Regions from separate parts of the Pullulanibacillus sp. KACC 23026 genome, predicted to be linked through region 2. Evidence: riboswitches for the same ligand, from Rfam matches in the RefSeq annotation. Region 2 holds a riboswitch; the other holds the start of a gene.
What was found. A riboswitch is a leader RNA that binds a small molecule or an ion and turns the genes downstream of it on or off. The one in region 2 is predicted to bind cobalamin.

Region 1 (16,443 bases), 1.3 Mb from region 2:
GCTTATTATCGGACAGCACCAACGCTGAAGTACCCAACTTCACCATGTCCGAGAGACAAGTTGGGGCTAACATCACAGATATTTTTCGCAAGGTAACGGGTCGTATTATCTTTGCTACCTTCGCGTCTAACATTCACCGCCTTCAACAAGTGGTGGAAGCAGCGGTTAAAACCGATCGCAAAATTGCCGTTTTTGGCCGCAGTATGGAAGCCGCTATTACCATCGGTCAAGAACTTGGCTATATTACAGCTCCAAAAGATACCTTTGTTGATTCACAAAAGATCAATCGTCTTCCTGAAGACAAAGTCACCATTCTTTGTACGGGAAGCCAAGGGGAACCAATGGCTGCCTTATCGCGTATTGCCAATGGAACTCATAGACAAATCCAGATTAATCCAGGAGATACCGTTGTCTTCTCCTCCTCCCCAATACCTGGTAATACGGTAAGTGTTAATAAAACCATTAACCAATTATACCGGGCTGGCGCAGAGGTTATTCACAATAAAGTGAGTGATATTCATACCTCGGGTCACGGCGGACAGCAGGAGCAGAAACTCATGCTGCGATTAATCAGACCAAAGTTCTTTATGCCTATTCATGGTGAATTTAGGATGTTAAAAAAGCATACAGAGCTTGCTGATGATTGCGGAATTCCATTTGAAAATTCCTTTATCATGGATAACGGGGACGTCCTCGCCCTCGATAACCAGACAGCTGAGATTGCTGGAAAAATTCCATCTGGTTCCGTTTATGTAGATGGAAGCGGGATTGGTGATATCGGTAATATTGTTCTCAGAGATCGCCGCATTCTTTCCGAAGAAGGACTTGTTATCGTCGTACTCAGTCTCAATATGAAAGAGCACAAAGTCCTCGCTGGACCTGACCTTATCTCACGCGGTTTTGTCTATATGCGTGAATCAGGGGATCTCATCAATGATGCACAGGCCCTTCTTGCTGAGCACATTAAAACCGTTATGGACAAGAAGACCTCTCAATGGTCTGAAATTAAGAGTGAGATTACCGATACACTTGCTCCGTTCTTATACGAAAAGACAAAGCGTCGTCCGATGATTCTGCCAATCATTATGGAAGTCGATCCGACAAACGCTTAAATACGAATGGAAAAGCAGAGCTTGATCATCAAGCTCTGCTTTTCTTTTATGATTCTTTTCCGATTTCAGGTAAGATGGTTCGACTAATTTTCTTGTCTAAATCCTCATAGGCAAAATACTCAATCGTGCTATATAATTCTTCACGGGTTTGCATGTCAGCTAAAGATGCTTTCTGAGTCCCTTCTTCGGCAATCGCCCGAAAGACACGTTCATAGGCTTTTGCGGCCACCCGTAAGGACGTCACGGGATAAATAACCATGCTATACCCAAAGGATTGAAATTCACTTGCGCTATAATAAGGCGTTTTTCCAAATTCAGTCATGTTAGCAAGAAGAGGTGCTTTTATTCGTTCACTTGCCAGTTGAAAGTCCTCTTGTGATGTGAGGGCCTCTGGGAAGATAGCATCCGCGCCTGCTTCCACATACCGATTCGCGCGCTCAATCATCGCTTCGATCCCTTCAACCGACTTCGCATCTGTCCGAGCGACCACAACTAAGGATGGGGCAACTTCCTTTATCGCTTCAATCTTTTGCACCATATCCGGAGGACTGACAAGCTTCTTACCGTTCAGATGGCCGCATTTCTTCGGCAGGTCTTGATCCTCAATTTGAACGGCTGCCACTCGATGCTCAACCATTTCCCGAGCCGTCCGGACGACATTTAATACCCCGCCATAACCTGTGTCAATATCCACAAGAACGGGAAGGTTAGTTGCACGAATGAGATCGCGTGCCCGAACAGCCATTTCTTCTGATGTAATCATGCCAAGATCAGGCAGACCGCGGCTTGCAGTATAAGCCGCGCCTGACAGATAAAGGGCCCCAAAACCAGCCTGTTTGGCGACGAGCGCTGCCATCGCATCATGAGCACCTGGAATTTTTAGAATATCAGACTGTTTCACTAATTTCATAAACTTTGCAGCAAGCTCCTGCTGATCCAACTCTTCATTGACAAGCCAAGACATGCTAACCGCTCCTTTTTAGATCACGAAAAGATCCATAAATTCATTAACAGTGGTAGACTTAAGCTCTGTTTCATCTAGCAAAAGACTGAGTATGCGTTCTGATTGCTTAGAAGGAAAACGCGTTTTCAGATTCTCTTCAAATTTCTCGATTAATAATGGAATTCCTTCATTTCTTCTCCGTCGATGTCCGATTGGATACTCAACCTCTATTTCCTCAGTTTTTGAGCCATCTTTGAAAAAGACCTGAACGGCGTTTGCAATGGAGCGTTTGTCTGGATCCAAGTAATCCATACTGTAAGCCTTGTTTTCCACTGTTTCCATTTTTTCTCTTAACGCATCAATGCGCGGGTCCCTAGCCACCTCATCTTCATAATGATCAGCTGTTAAGTCACCAAAAATTAATCCGATCGCGGTGATATATTGGATACAGTGATCCCGGTCTGCTGGATTATGCAAAGGACCTTTTTTATCAATAATGCGAATGGCCGATTCATGTGTTGTAATGACGACTTTATCAATTTCATCCAAGCGATCCTCTACTTGTTCATGCAGCTGGATGGCGGCCTCAGCAGCTGTCTGGGCATGGAACTCAGCCGGAAACGAAACTTTAAACAAGACATTTTCCATGACATAGGAAGCAAATGGACGAGCCAATCTTAATTCCTTTCCGCCAAACAGAACATCCTGAAAGCCCCAGCCTGGTGCGCTCAACGCGGTTTGATAGCCCATCTCGCCTTTTAGTGACATCAGGGCAAGACGGACAGCCCTGCTTGTCGCATCACCCGCCGCCCAAGATTTGCGAGAACCCGTATTAGGCGCATGACGGTATGTGCGGAGACTAGAATTATCAATCCAAGCATTCGATACCGCATTAATGACTTCCTGCTTAGAACCACCTAAAAGGGCCGTGACAACAGCTGTTGAGGCAACTTTAACAAAGAGCACATGATCCAGTCCAACACGATTCAGGCTATTTTCCAAGGCCAAGACGCCTTGAATTTCGTGGGCCTTGACCATCGCTTCTAAAACAGTCTTCACAGTGAGAGGCTTTTTACCCTCTGAAATCTTCTTCCGGCTCAAATAATCCGCTGCCGCTAGGATTCCTCCTAAATTATCAGAGGGATGTCCCCACTCAGCCGCTAACCACGTATCATTATAATCTAACCAACGAATCATACAGCCAATATTAAAAGCCCCTTGTACCGGATCTAACACAAAGGAAGTCCCAGGTACTCTAACCCCATTTGGGACAACCGTTCCTGGTACAATAGGTCCTAAGTGCTTGGTACATTCAGGATAACGAAGGGCCAAGAAACCACAGCCCAATGTATCCATCAACACGTACCTAGCCGTTTCCAGTGCTTCTTGACTCGTAATTTTATGATTAACCGCATAATCAGCTATTTTTTCTAACAAAGTATCTGTTGCCTGCCGTTCAACATTTGTTGATGTCGTTGACATGTTTAAATGCATCCCTTCTAGATTAATAGTTTATGGATGAAGCTTACGTGGACCTGTATAGTTAACGCGCGGCCGGAATAAACGGTTATGACTATGCTGTTCAATGACATGGGCGCCAAGGCCTACTGTTCGCGAGGCAAAGAAAATAGGTGTATATAACTCGATCGGGATATTTAATAAATAATAAACAGGTGCTGCATAATAATCCAAATTTGGATAAAGCCCCTTCTCCTCGCGCATCAAGTTCTCACCCAATTCACACATGGCAAATAGATCTTCTCGGTTTTTCTCAGCAGAAAGCTTCTTTAAAGCCTTCTTCATCAACATTGCACGAGGATCCATTTTTTTCATATAAACGCGATGACCGAAACCCATGATTCGTTCTTTATTGGCCAATTTTTCAGTCAGCAGCTTTTGGAATCCATCCTCTGTCTTGGCTTCTAACAACATGTACATGACCGCTTCATTAGCACCGCCATGCAGATGTCCTTTTAATGAGGCAACGGCACCTGTCAAAGCGCCATAGATATCCGAAAGAGTCGAAGCAATAACACGTGCTGTAAAAGTGGAGTTTGGCATTTCATGTTCACTATAAACAGCTAGAGATTGATCAAAGATGGTTTCCTCTAATTCAGTCGGAACTTTTCCAGTAATCATATACAAGAAATTGGCACTGAAAGAGAGTTCCTGTTTTGGTTCATAAGTCTTTTCATCGTGAAGCACATGATAACTGTTGGCGACGATATTTGGTATCTTCGCGAGCAACCGAAATGCCTTTTCGAGATTGGCTTCTTCTGAGCGGTCGTTCAGTTTTGGATCAAAACCAGCTAAGGCTGACAAGCCCGTGCGCAGCGCATCCATCGGGTGTGTTTGCTTAGGAAGACGTTTAAAGATTTCTGTAATCGCTTCCGGAATGTCATATTCCTTTTTTAACTGCTCTTCAAGATAAAGCCGTTCTTCATGAGTCGGAAGCTTTTGATTTAACAAGAGATAGACAATGTCAAGGTATGTTTTCTTTTCTGCCAATTCAATAAGATCATAACCGCGAAGGACAATTTCTTCCTGTTCAACATCCAAAAAAGAAATGGCCGTTTCAGAAGCAATAACCCCTTCTAAACCGGGTTTAAAATCCACTTGCTTTTCCATGTACCCGCCTCCTGAAAAATTAATAAACGCTACCGCCTATTGATTGCGCTTCCAACTATTTAACTAGTTTAAATTAAACAATAATAACGAATATAAGATAAGTATAGCTAAGTTAGAAAGCGATTTCAATAAAGACAGAATTTACAAGCCCTAAAAAAAGAGAGCGTGTCCTTTAAGACATCCCTCTCTTTTTATCTACTCTTCTAAAAGCTGGTTTTTAAACCGGTCAATGTCGACATCGGCACCAATGACAATTAAAATGTCGCCTTCTTCTACAATTTGATCGGCGCGTGGTGACACATTAATCGAAGACCCCTTTTTAATCGCAACGATATTGACACCAAATTTGGCCCGAACATCAAGGTCAACGAGCGACTTTCCATGCATTTTTTGACCCGACACCACTTCCAAGATACTATGTTCATCCGACAGTTCAAGATAATCTAACACATTTGTCGAGGTAATATTATGTGCAAGTCTGGCACCCATATCACGTTCAGGGTGGATGACATGATCAGCCCCAATTTTTCTGAGCACCTTCTCATGATAATCATTTTGCGCTTTAGCCGTGACTCTTGGTACTCCCATTTCTTTTAAAATAAGAGTCGTTAGGATACTTGCTTGTATATCATCACCAATTGCCACAATCACATGGTCAAAATTGCGCAATCCAAGGCTTTTAAGAACGTTCTCATCGGTAGAATCGGCAATAACCGCATGTGTCGCAATAGTGCTAAACTCATTAACACGATCTTCATCTGAATCAATAGCTAACACCTCGGCACCTTGTTCACTCAATGTGCGACAAATCGCCCCTCCAAAGCGCCCTAATCCAATAACAGCAAATTGTTTTTTCATTCTCCCCATCCTTTACAAGTCCCAAGTGATTTGCTCTTTCTAAGCTTTTTCTTTGTGCTTCGTGTCGTCCTTTTTTCCATAATCATGCCGGAAGCGGACCAGTCGAAAAACAAGAATCAAAGAAGGAAACAGTAAAGCTAGCCCCATTATGAAAGCAAAATAAATATCAGCCCGAATCCCATGCAGGCTTGAAAGTTCTTTTACTTTTATATAAGGATAAATGATATAGGGCAAGTGAGATATCCCATACCCAAAGAACGCAAAGAAATATTGTAAGGCAGCCAATATAAAGGCGACTCCCAAACGAATCTTCCGAAAGACCAGTGTGACGGCACCAAGCAAGCAAACGAGTGAGAGGATAAACATCCAGGCTTCATCTAAGCTTTTCATAAAGTGCTCAGGATTTTGCTGCTGCAAGGCTACAAATACAAGGGCACTGGCTAAGACGGTAGGACCGCTCCAAAAAAGAGCATATCCTCTTAGTTTCTCAAGGGCAAGATCATCCTTCACCTTTGTCGCATAAAAAGCAAGAAACATTGCACTTATATAGAGAACCGAAACAATAGAAAGAAACACCACTGACCAGGCATAAAAGTTGGTCAAAAATAAAGACCAATGGAAGATAAGCCTTCCTTTCTGATCATCTAAATAGCCACCTTCACTCACCGTTAATGCTGATGAGAGTACAGCAGGTAAACATAAACCGATTAATCCATATAAAAGGGTCCATAAGCGAAAACCTTTTCGATGTGTCCTACTTAATAAGAAGAATAATCCCTTTAAAATCAGCAAGATTAAGGCAAATACGAATGGCATAATTAGAGTAGGTCCGAGAAGTCGGGCTGCATCCGAAAAAGAATAAACAATTGCCATCATGATCACAAGTAAACCAACACTTATTGATTCCCAAAAAGGAGAAAGAAATTGCTGGATAATCTCTCCCAACCCGTTTCGCTCTCCATAAAGGGTTTCATAGCTGGCAAAAAAACCGGCGCCAAAATCCACGGAGGCTACAATGATATACCCATATAACAGGATCCAAAACAGCGTCATCCCAATCCATTCAGGCATTCCTTCTAACCCCCTGAATACAAATATTTATATCATTTTATAAGTATAACAACCTTTGTAGAGACAGACCTCAGCAAACAGTTATTTTGTCAGCAAAGTCAGTTATAAAAACAAAAACTCATTACTTTTTTAGCCATCAAGCAAGATTCTGTGCCAATTTGCGAAAAATCCACTTCTTTTGATCAAGATTTTAAGCAATAGTCAGTTATAAAAACAAAAACTCATTACTTTTTTAGCCATCAAGCAAGATTCTGTGTAGATTTGCGAAAAATCCACTTCTTTTGATCAAGATTTTAAGCAATAGTCAGTTATAAAAACAAAAACTCATTACTTTTTTAGCCATCAAGCAAGATTCTGTGTAGATTTGCGAAAAATCCACTTCTTTTTGATCAGGATTTTAAGCAGAGGTCTGTCCCTTAAAAAACCCTACATATATTCTATCAAACCTCCTGCTTGCGTGTCATCATGAGTTACTCCTTTGAACCAACTTCATGCAGGTTTGCTCTTAAAGAAGCCCGCATAACATTACCGTCCACTATTGGTCTTATCCAGTAATCCATATTTAACTTTAAACCGGGTTAAAATCTTGATCCAGCTTTTACTAAAAAGAGCAAGAAGGACAACATTACAAATCGCATGAATGGAGTCAAAATAAAAGCTCGCCGCATAAAGGGAGAACCATTCAGAAAACGATACTAAATGAAGGCTTAATACCTCCCACACATTCATTACCCAGCCAAACAGATAACCCGCTATTGCACCAAAAAGGCAACGAACCCAGATCCACTCGCTCCATTTCCACCGTCCCATTACCCCCGCTGCTCCACCAATCGAGCCCCATGCGAACATCTGCCAAGGCGTCCATGGACCCTGTCCTAACATCATGTTGGAAACGAGGGCGGCAAGACATCCCACCACAAAACCACTTTCACCACCAAAAGTCAGACCAGTAACGATAATGACAAATGTGGTTGGCTGAACACTTGGAAGGGAAGCAAAGGGAATCCGGCTAACTGCCGCTACCCCAGCGAGAACAGATAAAAGGACTAGTTCACGTGCCTTTAGCTTTTTTCTTTCAAAACGAAACATCATGAGGAGAAAAGCTCCTATGAGGATCATTAAACTTAAAAAGAGACTGTGACCTGGCATCCAAATCATTCCTGCTGCACCTATCCCAACTAACAAGAATAGAGCCACCATTAACAGCCGGGACACGCGATCCATCGCTTTTCAGCCTCCTCTACTGTGACAACCTCAGGAAGCCGCTCATGATTGCGCGTTAGGCGATTAATGGCTGTCGTATAAAAGGTGTTTCCTTTAAAAAAGGATTCAGGCGGGCCTTCCGCTGTTAGTTTTCCTTGAAAGAGCAAGGCACAGTTTGTCGCATACTTTGCTGCAAATTCGATATCATGCGTCACAATAACAAGCGTTCTCCCCTCCTCTTTTAACTGCCAAAACTCCTCACCGAGCTGCTCTTTCATAAATGGATCCATCCCTTTTGTCGGCTCATCAAATAGGAGGATCTCTGGCTGCCAGAGAAGGGAACCAATAAGAGCCACACGTTGCTGTTCACCGCCGCTCAAGTCATAAGGGTGTTTATCTTTAACAGCCTGAAGCTCATATTTCTCTAAATAAAAGTGAATGAGCTCCTGTCCATTCTCAATTTCATGTTGCTGGACAATAGCCTGCAATTCCTTCATGACCGTATCATGTATAAAAAATAACTTTGTATTTTGTGGAAGATAGCCAAAAAGCGGCTTGGAATGCCCTTTTACTTTCTTCCCTTTATAAATTAAGGAACCCGTTTGAGGCTGAGCCAATCCAGCCAAGACCTTTAAGAGGGTTGATTTCCCTGCACCATTGGCACCCAAAATTGCAAAGATATCCCCTTGTTTGACCGAAAGTTCAAGATCATCTAGAACAAGTGCAGAATCACGTGAGTACTTAAAATCTAAGCGGCGTGTCTCGAGAATGAGAGGCTGATTCGTTTGAGAAACCTTGGCGTCCGGCCGAACCTCTTCCCTTTTTTTCTGAACGACCGTTAAATGTGACAGCCACTCCCGCCCCTCTTTAACCGTTAAAGGTGAGAGCGCAGACGGTTCATTTGAAAAAGTTAGATAAAGCCTTGCTAAACTTGGCAAATAAGTCATGTACCGATCATCGGATGCCTTTTTGATTTCTTCGAGAACAGCTCTGGGGGCTCCATTATAAAGGATACGTCCCTCATTCATTAGAACGAAACGATCAGCGAGGGGGAGGACCTCCTCTAAGCGATGCTCAACCATAACGACCGTTAACCCAAATTCCCGGTTCATTTGCTCGACCAACTGCAAGAACTCTTTGGCGGTTACAGGATCGAGCTGAGCGGTGGGTTCATCTAATAAAAGAACGGATGGTTCAAGCAATAAGACGGAAGCTAAATTCAACAGTTGCTTTTGTCCACCAGAAAGCTCAATGGTTTTATTAGGAAGCAATGGTTCAAGGCCCAAGGCATGCACCATTTCAGCAACTTTTCGCCGCATTTCAGCTGTTGATACCCCCATATTTTCAAGACCAAATATAAGTTCCTCTTGAACGCGCTCCATGACAAGCTGATTCTCAGGATCCTGAAAAACAAACCCAAAGGTCTTAGCATGATCAATCGGCGACAGACTCATAAAAGGCGTATCCTTATAATAAATTTCCCCCGTCAAATAGCCATGCGGCGATATATCCTTCTTGAGAAGTCTAAGAAGTGTCGATTTGCCGCTGCCAGAAGGACCGCCAATCACAACCCATTCCCCTGGTTTAATCTCAAGATTAAGGCGATCCACAGCCGGTTTCTTCGTTTCCGGATAGCTAAAAGTTAACTGGTTCGTTTTAATGATCGCCACACAATCCCCTCCTTTCCATCGATAATGAGAGGTATAGAAAAATACAGAGCATTGACTCCCAAATAAAACCATTCTCTCCCTTGAAGGCGAAGCGTTTCAAGAACAGGCGTAAGACTTAAAATGGAATCACCTAGCCATACCCCATATAAATTAAGAATAAACAAAACAATTACAATAATAAGAACAACACCATCCTCAATTTGAAACCGAAACGGATTGTAAACAGTCCGTTTTGTTAAGCCATAGCCCCTTGCCGTCATGGAATCAGCTGTTTGGATCGCCTCTTCTAGTGACCACGTAACGAGGATCTGGACTAACCGCATAGCTGATTGAGTACGTGCAATAAGAGAACCGTGATGAACAGAAAGTCCTCTTGCTCTCTGTACGCTTTCAATCTCTCCCAGCCTATGACGAAAAAGCGGAATAAATCTGAGCGTCAACATAATTAGTAAAGCCCAACTGGGAAGAAATCTGGAAAATAAGAACAGAAAGCGGTCCGATGGGATCAAAAAATTAAAAATAGGTGTAAGAAAAAGAAGGGCCATAAGAGTAAGGGCAATCATGATCCCTCTAATCACCGCTTCAAGCATAATCGGATTACTACCTAAGTAAAACAAAATATGCTGACCACGATGATTAAATAAAGGGTTCATTAAGAAAAAAAAGAGGAAAAAGACAAGTGTTGTCCATCCCCATTGTTTAAAATAACGACCGCGATCATTATAGACGATATAAAGCCCAAGGATGATCACGTCCACAATTAAAAAGTCCGGATGCTGACACAGCGTTACCAATATAAAGCCGCCCACAAGGTAGATTAGACAAGTAAAAGGGTGAAACGTTTTAAACGGCCTATTCATTCGCTATTCCTCTGTTGTTGTATAGACCCATTGAAGCACATCTCCAGACTTGATCGCTGTTATTCCCGCACTTTTCGTTAACGATTGCTGATTAAGCTTAGCTACCCAGCCGCTCTTTGGACCGTGATCAAACTCATACAAATTATCAATACCTTCTACATAAGCAGATGCCCCTGTTCCGCGGACACTTGATTGAATCCCTTTCGTTTTTAATAGTCTTAAAGTGACACTTAGAAATGTATCTCCATTATTAATCGTAACTTTTGTTGGTCCTACAATAACATGATTCTCATACCCGATTATGGATATTGTCACCTGTTGTGAATGGGAAGTGTCAGTCGGTGATTTCTCCGATCCGGATGTGTCTTCTTTACTTGCATTAGACGCTGTCGACTTATTTTTGGTCGTTGATTCCGTCGTCTTTGGCTTTGACACCGATGAAGAGGCTGGAGTGCTTACAGCCCTTTTAGTTGAAGTCGAACTTGTTTGAGAGGTCGATGATTGAGTAACGGTTTCTTTTTTATCATTAGAAGAAGGCTTCGATGCTTCTTTTTTTAAAGGTGCTTGGCTACTCGTTTCGGTCTTCTTTTTCTCTGGAGTTCCGCTTGAACTTGTTGATTGGTTAGTTGCTTTGTCAGAGGCTTTCTTAGTGGAGGTCTGACCTGCGACTGCCTTGGCAGAGGTTTGATCTTTGCCCGCCTGCATCGTCTGCTTTGGTTCCCCTGATGAGCTTGCCCCAGATATCGGTGTCACCGTGTCTTTCTGACAGGCGATTAGACTCAAGAGCAGGAATGACAGGACGACTAATTTGATGATGGTTTGATAGCTTACTTTCATGATGTCCTCCTATGCCTTGCTTGGGTAAGCGTAAATAATATACCGTTTTGGCGCATTACCGATGTAATAAAATGGATAACAAGTGGTCAGAACTAATTCTTCTTTAGGCTTTGTCGAATGGATGATCGTCTTGTCATCCGCCATTACAATTTTTGTATGATCCACGGTGTAAGTAAAGGTTCCAAAAGGGAAATGGAGAATGATCTGATCCCCTTTTTCTAAGTCACCGACATGTCGAAAAACCGTATCTCGATGACCTGACAAGACAATTTGATTATGTTGCCCGGGAAATGATGATGTCGAATAATGTCCGACACCTTTAGCTAATTGATTTTCATTGGTCCCTTCCACAATTGGCAACGTGGCCTTTAGTTTAGGAAGATCCATTAACCCAATCGTATCCCCTTTATATGGGTTGAAATTTTTTAGCGATATAGAATCTTTTGGCATCGTGGATAAGGCTTCTGCCTTTTTTAATGTAACTTTCTCTTGTTTATGCCCGTGCCAGATATGAAAAGTTCCATAGCCACAGATCAATAGACCTGCAGCTATGAACAGAATGGGTATAAGTCGTGTGAGTTTCACGGTTAATGAATCCCCTTTTTCAACCAAAATCTTGCACTTAAACCCACACCTATCAATAAGAATCCTAGAATTAAATAATTATAATAAAAAGTTGCGGTTTCAGGTAAAGCGGCTCCTGTTGTGTCAGCTGAAGTCGCTGGCTTTTCAAGAGAGGCAGTTTGCTTTGCCGGAGATACAGTGGATTTTGAAACTTTCGCTGGATCTGAAGCTTTTACAGGTGTCCATTTAAATGAATAGAGATACCCCTGTTGTAAGAGTTGATGATCTGCCGCAAGCGCTAAGAAAGCTTGTTGAGTGGAAAAAGAGCTTTCATCATTGGCTTGCCAGTCGAATCCCCCATCTTTTTGTTGATAAGACAGAAGATAGGCCATCAAAGTTTTACCATCTTTCAAAACATAATCCGCACTGTTCGGATCGACACCGTTAGAGGCGAGTCCAATGATAAGCTGTGCAGCAGTCGAGCTATTATCCAGCTTATCGGCCTTCATTTGATCAGCTATATACACTTCCGCTTTTTGTATAGCTGTTTTAGTTTCTGCCGAATGGGATTGAGACAGTGCGGTTAGAGCCATTCCCGTTGTATCTAGATCGCTCGTCTTACTGCCGTCCCAAGCCCAGCCGCCATCCGTATTCTGAGCTTTAAGAATATAAGTTTCTAGCTTCACTTTCGTCCATTTTGCATGATTTGGAACAGGAAAATCAGCGCTGTTTAGGGCGATTAAACCAAATAACACGCCATTTAAGCCTTGCTTTGTTAGATCCCCATTATATATATTTTTCACAAGGTTATAGCCGCCTACATTGGTCGGATCTCCACCTGCTGCAAGAATGCCAAGGGTATAGCGCTCTGTATCCGTCACAGAGTGGAAAGAACCTTTTGCATCCCGAACGGTTTGCGTCACTTGTTTTAAATAACTGGCTGGGACCGTCTTTCCGGATTTAGCAAGAGAGATTGCCTCCCATTCAGATACCCCATTTTTTAACACATAGGAATTTGCTTGATTGATAGCGTTGGATAATTGCGCGCTAGTAATCTGTGTCACGTTTGTTTGAGAGGGTTGAGATGGCGTTGCGACATCGGACTCCTTTAGAGTGATGGTCAACTGGTCGCCGCCTTGAACTTTCGCCTGACTAATGTCAGATACGGTCGTTTTGGTTCCTTGATGATCGTCTACAATGTTCCACGTGTGCGTCGAATCTGACTTAAAATCACCAATTGATTGGAGATCTTGACCCGATAAAGTGACGTTATAAAAAGCTTGCATATTTTTCAAAACGGTCTGTACGGTTTCATCTGCCTGAACTTTTACAAAAGTGGACGTGGTTCCATACGTTTTATCCGGTATAGTGACGGACACTTCATCGTTTAAAGTACCCGTACCTGGATGATACTCAAATAAGAGTTGATCTCCGTCTTTTGGTTTATAGCTGTTTGCCCCCATTGGAGCGCTGACACCATTAACATAAAAAGTCCAATAATTCGAATAATCAGCAGGCGTTGTGACGCCGTCAATTGTCGAAACAAATCCACCTGGAGCATCGACATTTCCTTCACCTACAGCTGCTTTGAGCAGATCAAGCGCTGATTGAGACCCATCAACGGGTTCAGGTGTTTCCGCCTGAATAATTTTCCCGTTCTGACCAACAACCTCAACCTTTGCCTGATTAGTTGTTGCGGCATGAGCAGACGAAAAATAAAGTGTCCCCTGCACAAGAACAAATGCCATAATAAATAAAAATTTGATCGTATTCCTAAATGATTGCATGCCTGACCCTCCCCAAAACAATATATGATGTTGTGTTGTAACAAAAAAACTCCCCTTAAGGAGAGTTGGTTGTCATTTAGAACGTCCTTACAGTTATGTAATGAACGTGGTCTAAGACACCTCCCTATCCGCGTAGGTTTGTGGTGTTAAAAAACAGGCAGGTCTCCTGGCTCTAAGGACTTGTTACCTATGGCCTTCCCATCTCACACAGACAGTGGCACATCAATAGGAAACACCTTATTACAGTGGCGGGACCGCGTCGGACTTGCACCGAACTTCCCTTTTCATGATCGGTTATCTCATAACCTATCAACCTATTTTTAAACGGTTATTTAACTAGGGTTATCATAGCGCGATGTCGAACCCTCGTCAAGCCTTTGATTTCCTCAGAATTCTTGGTTTGCGCACCTTTTTTGGCGGGGGGGGGGGGCGGCGTCTTCGTGGGCAAATTGGCTTTGCACACCATTTCTCAACCCCCTCGCAGATTTTCGTGGGCAAGCTCCTCTTACCCGCCATTTTTCCGGGCGTCGCCGCTTTTTTCTTGCACAACCGCCCATGCGACTTCTATCATCAGTCCTCTCACCCTCAGAGCATTTGTGCTGGTTGCCATTTGCATACGCGCCAAGCCTTTAGGAGAAGGCCGTCGCCTAGTTGCACTAAAAAAGAGGCCTCCGATTAGAGAGGCGCTCTTCTTATTAACGATTAGCCGGCATTTAGGGCTTCAAATTGGCTGAGAATCAACTCGTAGTATTTTCCTTTTTTCTCCATTAATTGATCATGGTTTCCTTCTTCCAGGATGTTACCATGTTCCAGAACGACAATCTTATCCGCATCACGAATGGTTGATAGACGGTGTGCGATGATAATCGATGTCCGGCCTTTTAAGAGGGTGTTTAGCGCATCTTGGATGATTAATTCACTTTCTGTATCAATACTGGATGTTGCTTCATCCAAAATGAGAATTTTAGGATTAGCGAGCAGTGATCGTGCAAAAGACAACAGCTGCCGCTCACCAACCGAAAGGACATTTCCTCGTTCCTCAACCTCTGTTTGATACCCATCTTTTAATCTCTGGATAAACGGATCGGCACCCACCGCCTTAGAAGCGGCGATGACCTCTTCATCGGTTGCGTCTGGGCGGCCAAATCGGATATTCTCCATAATCGTTCCAGAAAAGATAAACGTTTCTTGAATAACCGTGCTGACTTCTTTTCGCAGCTCAGACAGCTTAATATTTCGAACATCAATTCCATCAAATTTAACGGCTCCCTTAGTTGGATCATAGAAACGTCCAACCAAGTTGGCAATTGTTGATTTACCAGAACCCGTATGTCCAACGAGAGCAATGGTTGAACCGGCAGGAAATTCAAGATTGATGCCATTTAAGGCCTTGCGTTTAGAATCATAAGCAAACTCCACATTCTCAAAATTAATCCGGCCTTTTATCGTATCCATGCTGATAGGATCATCAACATCTTTTACATTTGGTGTCTCATCTAGAAACTCAAAAATACGTTCAGATGAAGCCATGGCGACTAACAATTGATTGTATGTGTTGCCGATTCTGGAGATTGGGTCCCAAAACATTCCAAGATAAAAAGCGAACGAGACAAAAACCCCTGTCGTAATATGACCATGAAGGATGAGATAAGATCCCCACCAAATCAAAATGGCCGACCCGACTGCATTTGCCAATTGAACAAACGGACCAAATACAGCATTTTGCTTGGTTGCCTCCTTCCAACTTTCTCTTGCATCCGTATTAACTTTTTCAAAAAAAGCGCGGTTATTAACTTCTTGATTATAAGCTTGAGTCACTCGAATCCCTTGTAAGCTTTCATTGAGATGAGAATTAAGCTTTGACATTTTGACACGAACGTATTGCCATGACCGGCGGATCTTTTGGCGAAACTTCGTCGAAATGAAGAACATGATCGGAATGATCACCATTACGGCAATGGCCAATTGCCAGCTAAGTGAAAATAAAATAACGATAATCCCGATCAACATGATAAAATCGGTCAGCGTATTGATGACACCGTTCGTAAAAAGATCTTGAAGCGAGTTCACATCATTAATGATTCGGACAAGAATCGAACCCGCTGAGCGTGAATCAAAGAAACGGTTAGATAAGTATTGCACATGATTAAACAACTGCTTACGTAAATCGTAGATCATAAATTGCCCAAGTTTGTTCGTCAACTTAATTTGAAAGTAACTGCAGACATAAGAAATCAAATATAAAACACCGATTGCTGCGACAAGTTTAAATAGGTCGGATTCCTTCCCGTGTTTAATAATACGGTCAAATGCCACCATCCCAATCAAAATAGGGACAAAAAGACGAATGGCTGTTCCAATTATTAAAGTAATGATTGCACCTGGAAGGATTTTCTTCGAATACGGTTTCAGATAGATGAGAAGCCTTGATAATTGGCTCCAATTAAACTTTTGAACAGCAATTTTGTCATTTGTATAGTAAAATCGCTCTCTATTTTGAAGCGATTTGGATTCGGCTTGGTCCTGTGCCAAATGGTCCACCTCCTAGCGACTATTAACCTGAGATTTTAAAAGATCCCGGTCTTTGTATTGGATTTCATAAATTCGACGGTACAGACCATGTGGTTGATTAACCAATTCGTGATGAGTACCTTTCTGAGCAATTTCACCATTTTCAAGAACAATAATTTGATCAGCGTGCTGAACAGATGAAATTCGATGAGCAATGACAAATGTGGTCCGACCGTTCATGAGCTCACGAAAAGCCGCCTGAATTTTGGCTTCCGTTTGCATATCAACAGCACTTGTAGAGTCATCTAAAATAAGGATACTTGGATTCATAATCAATGCGCGTGCAATTGAAATCCGTTGCTTTTGTCCGCCTGATAACCCCAATCCTCGCTCACCGAG
Region 2 (16,443 bases):
TTGGGTTACCTTTGTTTATCCTTTTATGGCTGGGCTATAAATTCTTCAAAAAGACTAACGTTGTTAAGCTTGATCAATGTCATTTTGACAAGTGATTAACCATGAGGCTGGGACAAAACTAAACTAAAGACTTAACTTATAAATGAAAAACCGAACCCATCACGTTAAAAGGTGTGAATAAGTTCGGTTTTTTCTTTTCGTCAACTACCTCTGTCTCAGTCTCTTTTTTGCTGGTTAAGAATCCTTTTTTATAATCAAGACCTCTCTGTGACATACTATCGATGATTCTAAAAGTAATGTCAGTGACAGGGGGCTATAACTAATGGCTGAAACTAAGAATAAACAGGGAGCCGATGATGAAATGGAGCATATCAGCCCATTTGAGATAAAAAATAAATTAGTTGATCTGGCAGAAGGAAAGAAGAGAATGACGCGTACCATGCTGGATGCAGGACGGGGCAATCCAAATTGGATCGCAGCTACACCTCGTGAAGCTTTCTTCGTTTTAGGCCAATTCGCAGTATCTGAGTCACGGAGAGTTTGGAATGAGTATGATCTAGCGGGAATGCCAAGTCGTGAGGGTATCCAGGAACGGTTTGAGGCTTATGTCAAAGAACATTCTGAAGTTCCGGGAATTCAATTACTCAAAGACATTGTTGATTATGGCATTAATGAATTGGATTTTGATCCTGAAAAATGGTTGTATGAGCTCGTTGATGGAATAATTGGGGATAATTATCCGAATCCTGATCGGATGCTTGTCAGAACAGAAAAAGCTGTTCAGTCTTTCTTATTACAAGAACTGTACGGTAATGACACGTCAGTTGGCTCATTTGATCTTTTTGCTGTTGAAGGTGCAACAGCAGCTATGTGCTATATATTCGACACCTTATTTCGTAATTATCTGATACCAAATGGTTCAAAAATTGCCGTTATGGTTCCAATCTTTCCACCCTACATAGAAATACCAGAACTCCCGAACTTTGATTTTGATGTGGTGGATATTCGAGCCTCTGCTCTCGACAAGGAAGGCCACCACACTTGGCAATATCCAGATGAGGAACTAGAGAAACTAACTGATCCGACTATTAAAGCTGTGTTTATTGTCAATCCGAGCAACCCGCCATCAGTTGCTCTTACAAAGGAATCAAGACAAAAGATTATAGACATCGTCAAGAACAATAATCCTGATCTCATGATTATTTCTGATGATGTATATGGGACTTTTATAGAAGGGTTTCGCTCATTAATGGTGGACCTTCCCTATAACACAATTGGAGTCTATTCATTCTCTAAATACTATGGGGTGACAGGCTGGCGGCTAGGAACGATTGCAGTTAATCAATCAAATGTCTTCAATAAATTATTGGAGGAGCTTCCTTCTGAACAAAAAGAAATCTTGCACAAAAGATATTCATCACTGACTCCTCATCCTGAGAAATTAACCTTTATGGATCGGCTTGTCGCGGATAGCCGGACCGTTGCCATGAATCATACGGCAGGACTCTCAACCCCGCAGCAAGTTCAGATGGCTTTGTTCTCTATCTTTTCACTGCTCGATAAAGAGAATCGCTATAAAAAACAAACGATGGAAATTTGTCATCGCCGGATGAATCTACTCTATGAGGGACTTGGTTTACCTAAAAAGCATTTGCCTAATGATGCCGATTATTACACAGAATTTGATTTGGAGATTTGGTCTAATCATCATTTTGGACATGAACTGACAGACTATATGCAGGCACATTATAAACCAATTGATATTTTATACCGTCTGGCAGAACGATCTTCAATTGTTTTACTAAATGGAGAAGGCTTCTTAGCTCCTTCATGGTCCATTCGAGTGTCTTTAGCTAATTTGGAGGATGAAGCGTATCTTAAAATCGGCCAGGAATTGCACCATATTCTACAAGAAATTGCCGAGGAATGGGAAGAACAAAAAGAAACCAAACACAATAAATAAGACGGATGGGATGTTCGTCTTGATTCAAAAAAGCCCCTGTGTGATGCACAGGGGCCTGAGTTTTGGTTATGACAGACATCTCCTCAAAAGACTAACGGCTTGAAGAGGTCGTACCCACTCATTGGCCAAATTAAGTAACAGGTTTGAAACAGTTTGTAATAATCCGGGATTTTTATGGTTTTTTTAGATAAAACTGGTAAACATAAAGGATTGGATAAAATTAGCACCCATTTGCTTAGGCTTGATGGTGAAAGGAATAAGACAAGCCTTTCTAGTGATTCCCATTTTATGTTAATGATTTAGAAGATGACATTTGCTAACCTACTAGTAGACCCACTTAGCCAACTACTAGGAGGTTCAAACATATGAAAAAACTAAACAAATTTAAAAAGATTATGTTAGCAGCTGGAGCTCTTTTATCTTTATCCGCCTTTACTTTAACAGGTAAATCAGAAGCTGCAACATCCCATACTGTTTCTTCTGGTCAAACGTATTGGACGATTGCAAAAGGTTTTGGTATTCCAATAGATAGTTTAGAAACGGCCAATCATTATAAATCTCTATATGCAGGGGAAACGATCACACTGCCCAATGCGAAATTTTCTTCTGCAGATAAAGCTTTGCTGGCACGACTTGTTCACGCAGAAGCGTCTGGTGAACCTTATGCCGGGAAAGTGGCTGTAGCGACAGTTGTGTTAAACAGAGTGTTAAGCTCTCAATTTCCTGACACGATTCCTGGTGTGATTAACCAAGTTTCCAATGGTTATTATGCGTTTACGCCTGTTAAAAACGGGCAAATCAATCATCCGGCTGATGCAGATTCTAAAAGAGCGGTCAACGAAGCCATAGCGCTGATTGGTAAAGGAAGTGGATCTTTATTCTTCTATAATCCATCCACAGCCACATCCTCCTTCGATGCTTCTCGTACAGTGACTGTGAAAATAGGGCATCATGTTTTTGCAAAATAAATAAGGACTATATCATGATTTATTCCATGAGCACTAATCGACTTAGCGATTAGTGCTCTTTTAGATATATTGGAGGGCGGAGATCATTTTGATAAAAGCTGCCTTTATGGGAAACCTTGCTTTATTTGGAAAAAATCACAACTCGTGCATTAAACATTTCTAATTTCTAGAAACATGATAGAATAGAAAAGAAGTTTTTTGTATAATCAAAGGGTTGTAGGTAGTTTACATAGGTTTATTTATAGCAATACTTGAAATTGAGGCATTATACTTATTTAATATTAATAAAAAAATGTGAACCCTTTGAATCTGTTGACAGAACGTGGAGGACATCAAATGTACGATGAGAATTTAACACTTTTTACAGATTTGTATCAACTAACCATGATGTATGGCTATTACCAATCAGGTAAAATGGATGAAGAAGTCGCCTTTGATCTATTCTTTCGTAAAAATCCATTTAAAAATGGCTTTACCATTGCAGCAGGCTTGGAAACCTTGATCGATTATCTAAATAATCTAAGCTTTACACATGATGATATTGATTATTTAAGAAGCACAGGACTATTCCCTGATGAAGGTTTTTTTAAAGAATTACGTAATTTCCGTTTTACCGGAGAAATCCATGCCGTTGAAGAGGGGATGATTGTCTTCCCGAATGAACCGATCGTCCGAGTCCATACGAGGTTATTTGAAGCTCAATTGATTGAAACAGCTATTCTCTCTATGGTTGGCTATCAAACACTCATTGCGACAAAAGCCAATCGGATTGTCAACGCAGCAAACGGAAAACCGGTCATTGAGATGGGGGCAAGACGCGGCCAAGGCCCAGGAAGCTCTATCTATGGAGCAAGAGCTGCCTATATTGGAGGGGTAGTCGCCACCTCGAATGTAATAGCAGGCAAACGTTTCAATATTCCCATTTCCGGAACTCATGCTCATAGCTGGGTCATGAGCTTCAACTCTGAGCTCGAGGCATTTAGAAAATACGCGAGATCTTACCCGGACAATTTGATCTTACTCGTGGATACTTACGATGTCCTAAAATCAGGTGTGCCTAATGCGATTAAAGTCTTCGATGAAGTTCATGAGGCGCTTGGTCGAAAGCCTGAAAAATTTGGAATACGATTGGACAGCGGTGATTTAACTTATTTGAGTCAAAAAGCGAGACAGTTATTAGATGCTGCTGGATATCCGGACGCGATTATCGTTGCTTCTAACGATTTAGACGAGTATACCATGCGTGAACTCCATACCCAAGGAGCACTAATTGATTCCTTTGGTGTTGGAACAAAGCTCATTACGGCCTATGATCAGCCAGCATTGGGCTGTGTTTATAAACTGGCTGCTGAGAAGATGGATGGTAAATGGGTCCCTCGTATAAAACGCTCGGAAAACGTGGAAAAGGTCACGAATCCAGGACTGAAAAAAATCGTTCGTTTCTTTAATGAAAACACGAATGAAGCCATTGTTGACCTCATCATGTTAGAAGATGAAAAGTTGCCCGAACAGCCATTTGAAGTGTTTGACCCTATCTACACTTGGAAACGGAAGACAGTAGATGCGGCAAAGAGTCTCGAACTTTTAAAACCCATTTTTATAAACGGTAAATTGGTTTATGAGGTCCCTAGTCTTGAAGAAGTTGCAAAACGAACAAAAGAAAATCTCAAAACATTTTCTAGCTTCCATACAAGATTCTCCAATCCTCATGAATACCATGTCGATTTGTCTCAGAAGCTTTGGGACACGAAAATGAAGTTATTATCAAAAATTACAGATGATAACGTATAAGATTTTGGGTAAATCAAAAAGAGAACGGCTAAGCGCCGTTCTCTTTTTCACATTTTACAGAATGAGTTTTAGCTGTCTCTTACAAGTCAACCTCTAATCAAATCGGCTCATAACGGAATGGTTGCCCGCTGCAATCGTGGTAACTGTATAAAATCTCTGGTTTGTCCGTTACAATGAGGCGATTGTCGGACCAATAAGGTCGGATGCTCTTGCCATCCAACCTTTTGTTAAAAGATGTTGATTGTGCCCCATTAAGATCTTTTTTAGCGGTCTAAAGCTTTTTTTTGCAACGATTTTGGTTTAATGTTGACGCAAAGAATACTAATGATGACTAGAACTAACCCGCCCAAAAGGTTCAGTGTGATCGCTTCATGAAGGAACAGGGCGCTCGCCGCAACGGAAATGAGTGGAATAATGAACGTATAAGAGCCGACAATGCTTGCTTCTCCAGCGCCTACCAATGTGAAGAAGACGAGCCAGCCTATCGCGATAACAAAAATGGAAATAAAGGCTAATAGGGAGACAAAGGTAAGATTCCAAGTAATATCCGACCATGTTTCGGTCAACGAGCCAACCCCTGATAATAAAACGCCGCCAATGAGAAGCTGCGAGGTTACCATCCAAATCGAATCCACTTTTGCCCCTTGTTTTTTAACATAAACGGTTCCAAGTCCCCATCCAAAGGCGGTTCCAAGGGCAAGCAGAATCCCGATAACGGATAGATGACCCAAAACTCCATTAATGCTTATAGCGGCTACACCTAAGAAACCAAGAATTAAACCGATTATTTTCAACCCATACATCGCTTCGCCTAACCAAAGCCAAGAAAAAACACCTAGAAGAATGGGCTGTATGAAGACAATCGCAGAGAAAAGCCCTGCAGGCATAAATTTAAGTCCAATGGTTTGCAGGCCATAAAAGATGATGATGTTAAGGACAGCAGAAATGAGATAGGCTGACCAATTTTGCTTGAATTTGAACTTCTTATAATTTGGCAAGGCATAAATCAGTAACAGAAGGCCCGCAAGCAATGTTCGAATTCCAGCAAACAAAATGGGGGGGCAAAAATGAAGGGCATATTTAGATAATGGCCAATTAATTCCCCACATAATAACGAGAAATACAAGAAGGGATAGTGTTTTTATTTTTGAAAGTGAACGCATGAAGTCCTCCCTATCCAAAATAATAGTGTTAATACTTGAGTTATTATACACGAATTCAGATTGTCTTTAGTGAAAAATGCTCTAGAACGCTTACATAATTTGGATTGGAAGAGACATGTCTGCGCATGACAAGAAAATCGTGTGTGAAGCAGTCTCAAATCTATAACTTTGGGGTGTGGATATAAGAAATAAGACCAATTTAAAGCTCTTATTTGAATTAAAATTTAAAATATTGCGTAAGAAAGGTATAATTAAACTATTAAAATTATGGGAGGTTATGAATCATGGTGAATTACAATGAACGTCTACTCGAGAACAAAGAGGCCTATGTAGCCGATCTGATTGAATTGTTGAGCCTTCCAAGTATCTCTACCGATGCCAGTCATGCGAATGATGTTAGAAAGACGGCTGATTGGGTAGAAAAAAGACTAAGGCGAGCAGGAATAGAAGAGGTTCGTCTAATGGAAACAGGCGGTCATCCAGTCGTTTATGGTGAACGGATCGAATCACCAGAAGTCCCGACTGTTTTATTTTATGGTCATTTTGATGTGCAGCCGGCTGAACCTATTGAGCTGTGGGAGCATGATCCATTTGTTCCTTATATTGATAACGGTTTACTTTACGCACGCGGTGCATCTGACATGAAGGCCAACCTCTTGTTGCCGGTAATCGCTTGTGAGGCTCTCCTTCAAAGCGAAGGTCAACTGCCGGTCAATGTTAAGTTTTTATTTGAAGGCGAAGAGGAAATCGGGAGTCCATCCCTTGGCTCCTTTATTGAGAAGAATCAACAACTGCTTGCGTGTGATCTTGTCATTAGTGCAGATGGCGGTATCGGTTCAGCGAATCAGCCCGTAGTAAACATTGGGAATCGAGGACTGGCGGGATTACAGTTGAGAGTTAAGAGTGCGGACGTTGATCTTCATTCAGGTATGGGCGGTTATGCTCCCAACGCCTTGCACGGGCTTGTCACCATCTTAGATCGTTTAAGAGATGAAGAGGGACGAATACTTGTAGATGGCTTTTATGAAGATGTAACGGAGATTTCTGAGCTGGAAAAAGGAATTCTAGCGGAAGGTTCAAAGAGTCTGGATGAACAAATGAAACAAACAGGCATGAAGTCTTCATTTGGTGAACCTGAATTCTCTCCCATGGAAAGGATGCTTGTCAGACCGACATTGGAGATTAATGGGTTGTGGGGCGGCTTTCAGGGACAAGGAATTAAAACCGTTATTCCTCACGAGGCATTTGCTAAGATTACTTGCCGTCTAGTCGGAAAACAGAACCCTGCTAAAATCCGTGACCTTTTGAAAACGTATATTCAGAAGATTGCTCCTTCATATCTAGATATCGAGTTTGAGGACTTACCTGGAGAAGCCTTTTCTTATCGCTTAGCACCAGACCACCCAAGTGTTAAGGCGCTGCAAAAGATGTTAGCTCTAACCACTGATACCCCTGTCAGCTTTGGGTTCTCAGGGGGGACTGTCCCTGTTATGGGCTTATTAAAGCATAATCTTGGTGTAGATACCATAACTGTAGGGGCATCTGAGGCTGGACAGAATGCTCATGCTCCTAATGAATGGGTAAGTTTGGAAAATTACTACCGGCTTCAAGGCATTTATTGTGAATTTCTTAATGAGTTATCGACCTTACATCTTCGATCAACTTTGTGACCATTTAATTTAAAAGACAGCAACGAACCCTCATTCTTTAGGTGGTGAGGGTTCTATGTATTAGCCCTATTTGTTAATGCCTTTAACTGACTAATTGTTCCTTGAATAATCAGGGGATGGCGACTCGGATTTAGCCATTTTAACAAGGTGAGCATATCGCTTTCAGAAACGGCTGTACACCCTAATGTATAGGACTTTTCTGGTAATAAGACATGAAGGAAGATGGCGCTTCCTTTCCCCTTGATGATGGGGTTCGTATTATAATTGATCACCACTGCATATTTATAGGCTGGTATTCTAAGGGGTTCAAAGGTTTTCCAACGTTTTTTGGGGTCGCCCTCATAGGTGACCCATTTGTTGTAGTCGGGAGAATAGGGGTTTTCAACCCAATAGTCTTGATTCGTCGTTTGTCTATAAGGTATGGTGACATCATCCGGTTTCTTCCCTATACCAAATGCTGGGCCAAGAGTGAAGATGCCAGATGGAGATTGTTTGCTTCCTTCTTGTAAATGAGGGGTTATGCCGTTTTTACCGATCGCGGCAGGCATCGTGTAAACTTTTTTCCATGTTCCGTTTTGATAGATAAAAGCGGTCAGTCTGGCCCTAGAGCTTGTTGCAGAACGGGCGGTTACAACCATAACTTGAGAACTGTGATAGGTGGTTAAGGCTTTGTTTAATAACGGTTTGATAGAAGTACTGTTGGTCGATTGGGGATTCGGAGATAGGGCGGTTATAGAGAGTGCCATTGGTTTAGCACTTTTCACTTGATCCTCATTGGCGGGTTCAGTTCGACCACAAGTGCAGAGGTTAACAGCGGCCAATAGTAATAAGCTGATTTTTATCATGATGAGCTTCATCCTCTTCACCTCAATGGTTAGTTTAATAGAAGGTGGAAGAGATTATACAAACAAAAAGCAGGCCTAAAGACTTGAGCTTTAAAGAAAAGAAAAACCGGGCGTGATCACCCGGTTTTTCTTTTTACAGCTCATCAAACCCGTTATCAATTTGATTGGCCTTCGTATATTGTCGCGATTTTTGTTCGAAAAAGTCGCTTTTCCCAAGATCGACCTCTGCATAAGCTTTTATCCAGCGCATGGGGTTATGGGTGATCTCTGGATAAAGCTTCTGAGCGCCTAATTGTTGACATCTAGTATTGGCAGTGAACTTGATATAATCCGAAACGTCCTGAATGGATAATCCGCTAATGTGTGAACCGATTATCGTATTCGCCCATTCGATTTCAAGTTCTACTGCTTTTTTAAATGTAGTCTCTATAAATTGATAAAGCTCTACTGTATCATAGGCTGGATTTTCTTTTAAAACCTCTTTAAAGATACTGACAAACAGGCCGACATGAATCTGTTCGTCGCGGTTGATGTAATTGATCATAGTGCTCGTTGAGACCATTTTCTGATTTCGAGCTAAATGATAGAAGAAGGCAAACCCGCTATAAAAGAACAGCCCTTCTAGTATCACATCATAGACAATGGATTTGAGAAAATGCTCGATGGTAGGTTGTTCAACAAAAGCTTGATAGCCGCTGACAACGAAATCATTACGCTGTCGCAAAGTGGGTTCGGTTTTCCAAAAATCAAAAACACGATCCTGTTCAGCCTTATCCACTAAACTGCTTAACACATAACTGTAACTCTGATTATGGACGACTTCTTGAAAGGCCAAAACCACCATAAGGGCACTTAAGCTTGAATCGGTGAGGTAGTCGGCGGCTTTTCCGGCATAGTCGGTTTGAATGCTATCCAAGAGAGCAAGTAAGCCAATGATTTTAAGAAATGATTCCTGTTCTTCAGCAGTTAGTTGGGGAAATTGCTTTCTATCGCTCTGCATATTAATTTCAAAGGGTGTCCAAAAATTGGCCAGCATGGATTTGTAGCGATTATAAGCCCAAGGAAACCGTGTATCGTCCCAGTTTAAGACATTCGAGCTTTTCCCGTTTACAATTCCAGTCGATTGATTCGGAGCTTCCGGGTCCATTAGGCGTCGTTTCTTAAGTAAAGTAGTCATAATAGCCTCCTTTTTAAAATCAGCTTTCGCACCATTCGCAATTTTCGATTTCTGAAGAACTCGAGCGTGTATAGTAGGTTGTTTTCAAATGGTTTTTCCACGCCAATAAATGCAGGTCAAGCAGGTCTTTCGCTTTTATCGTGTTTTGCACGTAAAGGTTAAACGATAGGGCTTGATCTATATGTTGTTGACGGGCAGCCGTTTGTTTAATGCTCCATTTTTGGTCAATCAGGTGACCGATCGAGTTCATATAATAGTAATAAGTACGATGATCCAAATCGGGTGCTGTAACTGGTATTTTATAGTTTTTCTTTTCTTCAGAATAGAAGAGGTTAAATATTGGATCAATGCCAGAAGAGCTGCCGCCAATAATGGCCGTCGTTGAATTCGGAGCAACTGCCATTAAATAGCCGTTTCGGATTCCATTGATACGAACTTCTGCTTTTAATGCCTCCCAATCAAATCGACTGTTGTCGTTACAGTAACCGCGTTTGGTGAAATAGGCTCCTGTCTGCCAGTCTGAATGCTGAAAAGCGGGGTAAGGGGCTTTTTCCTTAGCCAATTCCATACTTGATTTAATTGTGTAATAAGCGATTTCTTCATAGAGCTCGTTGGCATAATCAACGGATTCGTCGCTTTCCCATAAGATTCCTTTGATTGCAAGTAAGTGTGCCCAGCCAAAGGTCCCTAGCCCAATGGCACGGTATTTTTGATTGGTCAGTTGTGCTTGCAGAACAGGTAATCGGTTGATATCTATAACATTATCAAGCATTCGAACTTGTATAGAAATGAGGCGCTCCAACACATTTGCCTTAACGGCGCGGGCGAGACTGATGGAGCTTAGATTACATACAACGAAATCACCAGGCTCTTTCACCACCACAATTTTTCCTTCTTCAGTGACCAACTCCTCCGAAATTGTCGTCGGACTCATGTTTTGAGTGATTTCTGTGCAGAGATTGCTGCAGTAGATCATGCCGGAGTGCTGGTTGGCATTCATGCGATTGACTTCATCCCTGTAAAACATATAAGGAGTGCCGGTTTCAAGCTGACTGATCATGATTTTTTTCATGATTTCAATGGCTGGCAGTTGTTTTTTCGTTAATTCAGGGTGATTGACGCATTCCCAATATCTTGTTCTAAAAGACCCCTGACCCCGTTCTTCGTCATAAAAATCCTGTAATTTAAATCCCATCACTTTTTCAACCTGATGCGGGTCAAACAGATACCAATCTCCGCGTTTCTCCACCTGTTCCATGAAAAGGTCAGGCAAGCAAACACCTGTGAAGAGATCATGGGTCCTTTGCCGCTCATCGCCATTGTTTAATTTAGCATCTAAGAAGGCTAAAATATCCATGTGCCAGACATCGGTATAGACTGCAATGGCTCCCTGTCTCTGGCCAAGCTGATCGACATTGACCGCTATATCATTCAATTGTTTCATCCATGGGAGGATGCCAGAAGCCATCCCTTTATAGTTTTGAATGTCTGAGCCTGCCGATCGAATATTCCCGAGGTAGACTCCGAGACCTCCGCCATTTTTGGATAAACGGGCGACGTCCATATCGTTCATCATGATTCCATCTAAGCTGTCTTCAACGGAATCAATAAAGCATGAGCTTAACTGTCCTGTGCTTTTTCCTGCGTTTGCAAAAGTGGGGGTGGCCACTGTCATATACAAATTGGAAAGTGCCCAATACGCTTCTTTTATTAGAGAAAGCCGCTTGGACTTAGGTTCTTTCATCATCAATGTCATGGAGATGATCATAAATCGCTCTTGCGGCAGCTCGAAAACAGCTCCATCAAAATCCCGGCTTAAATAACGATCGGCTAATGTGCGTAAGCCGATATAATTAAACAATTTATCTTTATCGGGATTGATGAAAGTTTCCAATTCGTTCACTTCATCACGAGAATAGCATTCAATCAACTCTTTTTTATAAATGCCTAAGGATGATAATTGACTGATTAAGTGATAAAAAGAGCCATATTTAAGGGCAGGATCATAGCCTCTGTTAATGGCGGCCGATCGGTACAGATGGTCAAGATAGATTCTTGAGGCAAAGAAGGTCCAATCAGGCTGGTCAATGTCAATCCGTTCTAAGGACCTTAATATTAATTGATTAGTGACGGTGCCATGTTCAAATGAATGTTTTTCAGAAAGATCGCGTAACACGACATTTGTAAATTCCTGAAGATTAAGCTTAGGAAATTCTTCTCCAATTCTTTCAATCAACTCTCTTATTTGCACCTCATTCCATTCTTTGTTAAGAGAGTTCGGTAGATTTAGGGTCCTGTTCATTTTGCTTCCTCCTTTTCTAAATAAAAAACCACTCAGAGGATAACCTGAGTGGATAATATAAAAGGGAAGAAGCGTGCAATCGTTCAAACCTCTCATATTATCCTCTCAATCCTCGAAGAAGATAGTAACGGGTAATAAGGCAGGTCTCCTGACTTGTGATCTTCCTACTAAAAGCCCTTCCCATATAAAACAGTGGATTTGCTTCTTTCGTCACACTTACAGTTGCGAGGACAGTTCTGGATTTGCACCAGATTCCCTTTTCATCTATACAATAGACACCTTAAAACCAATATGTAGATGTTTTGGATTGAATACACAGCATATATTGTGCCGTTTGATCAATCTATCACTTAATGTATACCATTTGCAATAAAATGGCAAGCGAAACATGGGGACGGTTCTGCCGTTTCATTTTTTTACTAGAACCAATCGCCTTCCATTATAGAAATGGCAAACATTAGACTAGTTATATGTAGCACATGATTATGACTTTTTTGTGAGCGTTTCATAGTGTTCCTTTTTTTGTAACAGGGGAAATCATAGTCATAATAGCCTATTCATAGTAAGCTTACCTATACAAATTAAACACCTATGAAAGTTGATGATACGATGAACCTAAGACTGCAGAGATTTAGTCGATTTTCACTGATTGTGTTCGTTGGGCTTCTTTTGACCGCCTGTCAGATGTCCGACAGTTCTGCCTCTAAATCAGATCAACCCGCTCCTAAAACGATCCATAGTGGGAAGGTTGAGGTTGATATGGAGAATATGAACTTTACACCAAATGTGATCTATGTGACAAAAGGAACAACGATTACTTGGAAGAATAAAGACGCAACACCACACAATGTGACAAGCAACCAAGGACTCTTTCAATCCAAAACGATGTCCCAAGGAGATACGTTTTCTTATACATTCAAGAAGAATGGAACCTATACTTATAACTGCACCTTTCATCCGGGTATGAATGGGGAAGTTATTGTCACGGATAAAAAAGCTGATCAAACGTCCGCCGCCTCAACGGGAACGAAGAAAAGTGAAACAATTGCCCCATTAGGCACAGGGACGAGCGGTGAAGTCAAACAGGCTGATGACACTCGCTTACTCCCTTATAAAATGGAAAACGGGTATAAGGTCTTTCATTTAGATGCTAAGCCTGTTTATTGGGAAGTTAAGCCTGGGGATAAGGTGGAGGCTTGGGCATACAACGGAACGGTTCCTGGTCCGGAAATAAAAGTCAATCAAGGGGATAAAGTCAAAATTATCGTTAAGAATGATTTGCCTGAGGGAACCACGGTGCATTGGCATGGATTAGATGTTCCATTCAAACAAGATGGGACCGGTGGAATCAGCCAGCCAGATATTAAACCTGGCGAGTCGTGGACTTATAAGTTTACTGTGAATGCAAGCCCCGGTACTTACATGTACCACAGTCATCCCATGACGGATATGTTAAAACAAGAGCAAATGGGCTTGTTTGGTTCCTTTATTGTTGAACCAAAGGGGACAGGCTGGGAACAAGTCCATCCAGGCTATCAAGATGAATATACGGTCGTCGTCAATGATTCGCCTCAGTTTGGTTATACGATTAATGGGTTATCCTACCCGGCAACACCCGTCATGCCTGTAAAACTAGGTGATAAGGTCCTTGTTCATATCATTAATATTGGTTCGATGGTACATCCGATGCACTTACATGGAATGCATTTCCAAGAAATTAGTCAGGATGGTGTTCCTTTACCGGCGCCAATTACGATGGACACTCTATCAACATCGCCTGGGACAACCTATGACATCGCCTTTACGGCTGATCAGGTTGGGAAATGGCTCTTCCATTGCCATATTACCGATCACGTCGTCGATCAAAATGGAAATATGTCAGGCATGATTACGATGTTTGATGTGACAAAATAAGAATAGAGGCTGGGACAGAAATAGTTGACGAATAGAAAAAACCGAACTTATTCACAGATTTTAACGTGATGGGTTCGGTTTTTCATTTATAAGTTAAGTCATTTATGAAGCGTAGTTAAAATAAATTGCTTTCCGCGGGCGGCCTCCTCAGCAAGGAAAACGCTTGCTTGCGGGGGCTTCGGACACGTGCTGTTACCGCAGGAGTCTCCGTATATTGACTACGCTTCCGTTTGTTTCGGTACTTATAAACATTTAGTGTTCGGAATTTAAGTCTGTTCGTTTAGTTTTGTCCAATCCTCTTTCTAAATTATAAGAAAGTATAAAATTTTGCTAAAAGCGATTATGGATGATCGTATAAGAAAAATTTCGACTTTCACCATTAAGCCTCGGCGACTTCCTCTTATTGTGACTTTCTTAAAAGTCACAACAGTAGTCCTTTAGGGAAAGACGAGTTTTTCTAATAAATTCATAAAACTTGAACATTTTAACGGACTACTTTATCCTTAGTTTAAAAGTTTAACAAAGTGGTTTTCATTAGCTCCCTTGCTATTATGATTTTTTAAGGGAGACTGCTCTGTATAGCTTTTATCAATAAGTTTACTTAGGTGTGGAGGGGTTCTGATGACAAAAGTTGTGGTAACAGGTGGTAGCGGGTTACTTGGTCGAGATGTGATTAAAGAATTTTTGGAGCATGGCTATGAAGTGGTCAATGCTGACTTAAACCATCCAAAAGAGAAGCTTTGTCCAACGGTCATCACGAATCTCACTAATTTAGGTGAAGTATACGGGGTATTAGCGGGAGCGGATGCCGTTGTCCATCTTGCTGCTATTCCAGTGGCATACTCTCATCCAAACGAGGTCACGTTTCAGAACAATGTCATGTCAACCTATAACATTTTAGAAGCGGCAGCCGGATTAGGGATTAAGAAAGCGGTGATCTCTTCTAGTGAGTCTTCTTATGGAATTTGTTTTTCCAAACAGAATCTGGGGCCGCAATATGTGCCAATGGATGAGGCGCATCCACAGCTTCCTGAGGACAGTTATGGACTTTCAAAAATAGTCAACGAAAAGACGGCTGATATGATTCACCAGAGAACGGGCATGCAGGTGGTGGCTTTTCGATTAGGTAATGTCATCTCGCCTGAAAAGTATTCAAATTTTCCTGGCTTTATCCATGATCCTGAACAAAGAAAAACGATTTTATGGAGCTATATCGATACAAGAGATGCGGCATCTGCCTATCGCTTAGCGGTTGAAGCAGAGGGTCTGGGTTCCGTTGCTCTTAACATTGCCGCTGATGAAACGAGCATGGCTATCGAGAGTAAGCAGCTCATGGAAACATGTTTTCCAAACGTAAAGGATTTTCGTAAGGACTTAACCGGATTTGTGTCCTTATTAAACAATGAAAAAGCTAAGAAGCTGTTGAATTGGCAACCTGTTCATCAGTGGAGAAATTATGTGGACTGTTAATGGGAAAGCTATTATTTAGGAGGGATTTTATGATTAAAAACTTACAAAGTACGACAACCTTACATAACGGGGTAAAAATGCCTTGGCTTGGCTTAGGGGTTTTCAAAGTAGAAGATGGAACAGAGGTTGTAAACTCAGTGAAAGCCGCCATCGAAGCAGGTTACCGCAGTATCGATACAGCTGCTATCTATGGGAATGAAGCAGGCGTTGGACAAGCGATTGCTGAAGCGAATGTTCCACGAGAAGATCTATTTATAACAACGAAGCTTTGGAATTCCAATCAAGGCTATGACGAAGCACTGGCTGCTTTTGATGAAAGCCTAGAAAAATTAGGAATCGATTATTTAGATCTTTATCTGATCCATTGGCCTGTTCCTGCACAAGGAAAGTTCGTCGATTCTTGGAAAGCGCTCGAAAAGCTTTATAAGGATGGACGTGTACGCGCGATCGGCGTCAGTAATTTCAAGGAGCATTATCTTCAACAGCTTATCGATCAATGTGAAATCGTACCAATGGTGAATCAAGTGGAATACCATCCGCGTTTTAATCAAGCCGAATTACATGACTTCTGCAAAAAACACCAGATTCAGCTTGAAGCATGGTCACCACTAATGCAAGGCGGGCTGTTAGATAATCCAACCCTCATTGAAATTGGGAAGAAGTATGGGAAATCCCCGGCACAAGTGATCCTGCGCTGGGACCTACAGACAGAAGTCGTGACCATTCCAAAATCAATAAAACCTCATCGTATTATTGAAAATGCAGATGTCTTCGATTTTGAACTTTCCGAAGAGGATATGGCTAACATCGCAAGTCTCAACCAAAACGCACGCCAATTTGCCGATCCGGACGACTTTAATCGGGTATAAAGAGAGACCTGTTACCTTTCTAAGAACATATGAGAATTTTTCACCACCGTTTCTTTTGGAATGGTGGTTTTCTCATTTTCCGAGAGAACCCCTTTCACTTTTAACAGGTTAATCATCTAAGATAACGGAGACATCCGTCTGTAAAAAAGGGGGTGACTGCCGTTATCCTTTAGTGGAAGTTTAGTTCCTCTAAAATAAACAGCTTTTCGAGTCATATACTCTGTTATAAGATCTGTCATCTGTTTTGCCAACAGCCTGTCATTTGTTAGACTCACGCACTCACTTAACTGATCAGATGTGCAAATTTTAAC

Region 1: it holds a riboswitch for cobalamin, as region 2 does, so the genes downstream of both, PU629_RS16710 (DUF4430 domain-containing protein) here and PU629_RS10930 (ribonucleoside-diphosphate reductase subunit alpha) in region 2, are expected to answer to the same signal.

The regions. Positions count from the first base shown of each region.
Region 1 is NZ_CP119107.1:3,587,557-3,603,999, forward strand. Features, by position in the region: gene rnjA (ribonuclease J1) at 1-1,112, shown strand, start outside; gene prpB (methylisocitrate lyase) at 1,159-2,076, opposite strand; gene PU629_RS16665 (bifunctional 2-methylcitrate dehydratase/aconitate hydratase) at 2,092-3,537, opposite strand; gene mmgD (citrate synthase) at 3,568-4,683, opposite strand; gene PU629_RS16675 (potassium channel family protein) at 4,879-5,550, opposite strand; gene PU629_RS16680 (cytochrome d ubiquinol oxidase subunit II) at 5,581-6,612, opposite strand; gene PU629_RS16685 (ECF transporter S component) at 7,138-7,761, opposite strand; gene PU629_RS16690 (ABC transporter ATP-binding protein) at 7,812-9,485, opposite strand; gene PU629_RS16695 (energy-coupling factor transporter transmembrane component T) at 9,458-10,345, opposite strand; gene PU629_RS16700 (DUF4430 domain-containing protein) at 10,349-11,182, opposite strand; gene PU629_RS16705 (class D sortase) at 11,192-11,767, opposite strand; gene PU629_RS16710 (DUF4430 domain-containing protein) at 11,770-13,533, opposite strand; cobalamin riboswitch at 13,673-13,866, opposite strand; gene PU629_RS16715 (ABC transporter ATP-binding protein) at 14,236-16,065, opposite strand; gene PU629_RS16720 (ABC transporter ATP-binding protein) at 16,078-16,443, opposite strand, start outside.
Region 2 is NZ_CP119107.1:2,322,807-2,339,249, forward strand. Features, by position in the region: gene PU629_RS10890 (amino acid permease) at 1-95, shown strand, start outside; gene aspD (aspartate 4-decarboxylase) at 323-1,963, shown strand; gene PU629_RS10900 (cell wall hydrolase) at 2,359-2,931, shown strand; gene PU629_RS10905 (nicotinate phosphoribosyltransferase) at 3,268-4,722, shown strand; gene PU629_RS10910 (DMT family transporter) at 4,986-5,885, opposite strand; gene PU629_RS10915 (dipeptidase) at 6,170-7,555, shown strand; gene PU629_RS10920 (L,D-transpeptidase family protein) at 7,609-8,412, opposite strand; gene PU629_RS10925 (ribonucleotide-diphosphate reductase subunit beta) at 8,534-9,577, opposite strand; gene PU629_RS10930 (ribonucleoside-diphosphate reductase subunit alpha) at 9,597-11,879, opposite strand; cobalamin riboswitch at 12,001-12,177, opposite strand; gene PU629_RS10935 (multicopper oxidase domain-containing protein) at 12,489-13,793, shown strand; gene PU629_RS10940 (NAD-dependent epimerase/dehydratase family protein) at 14,415-15,263, shown strand; gene PU629_RS10945 (aldo/keto reductase) at 15,293-16,132, shown strand.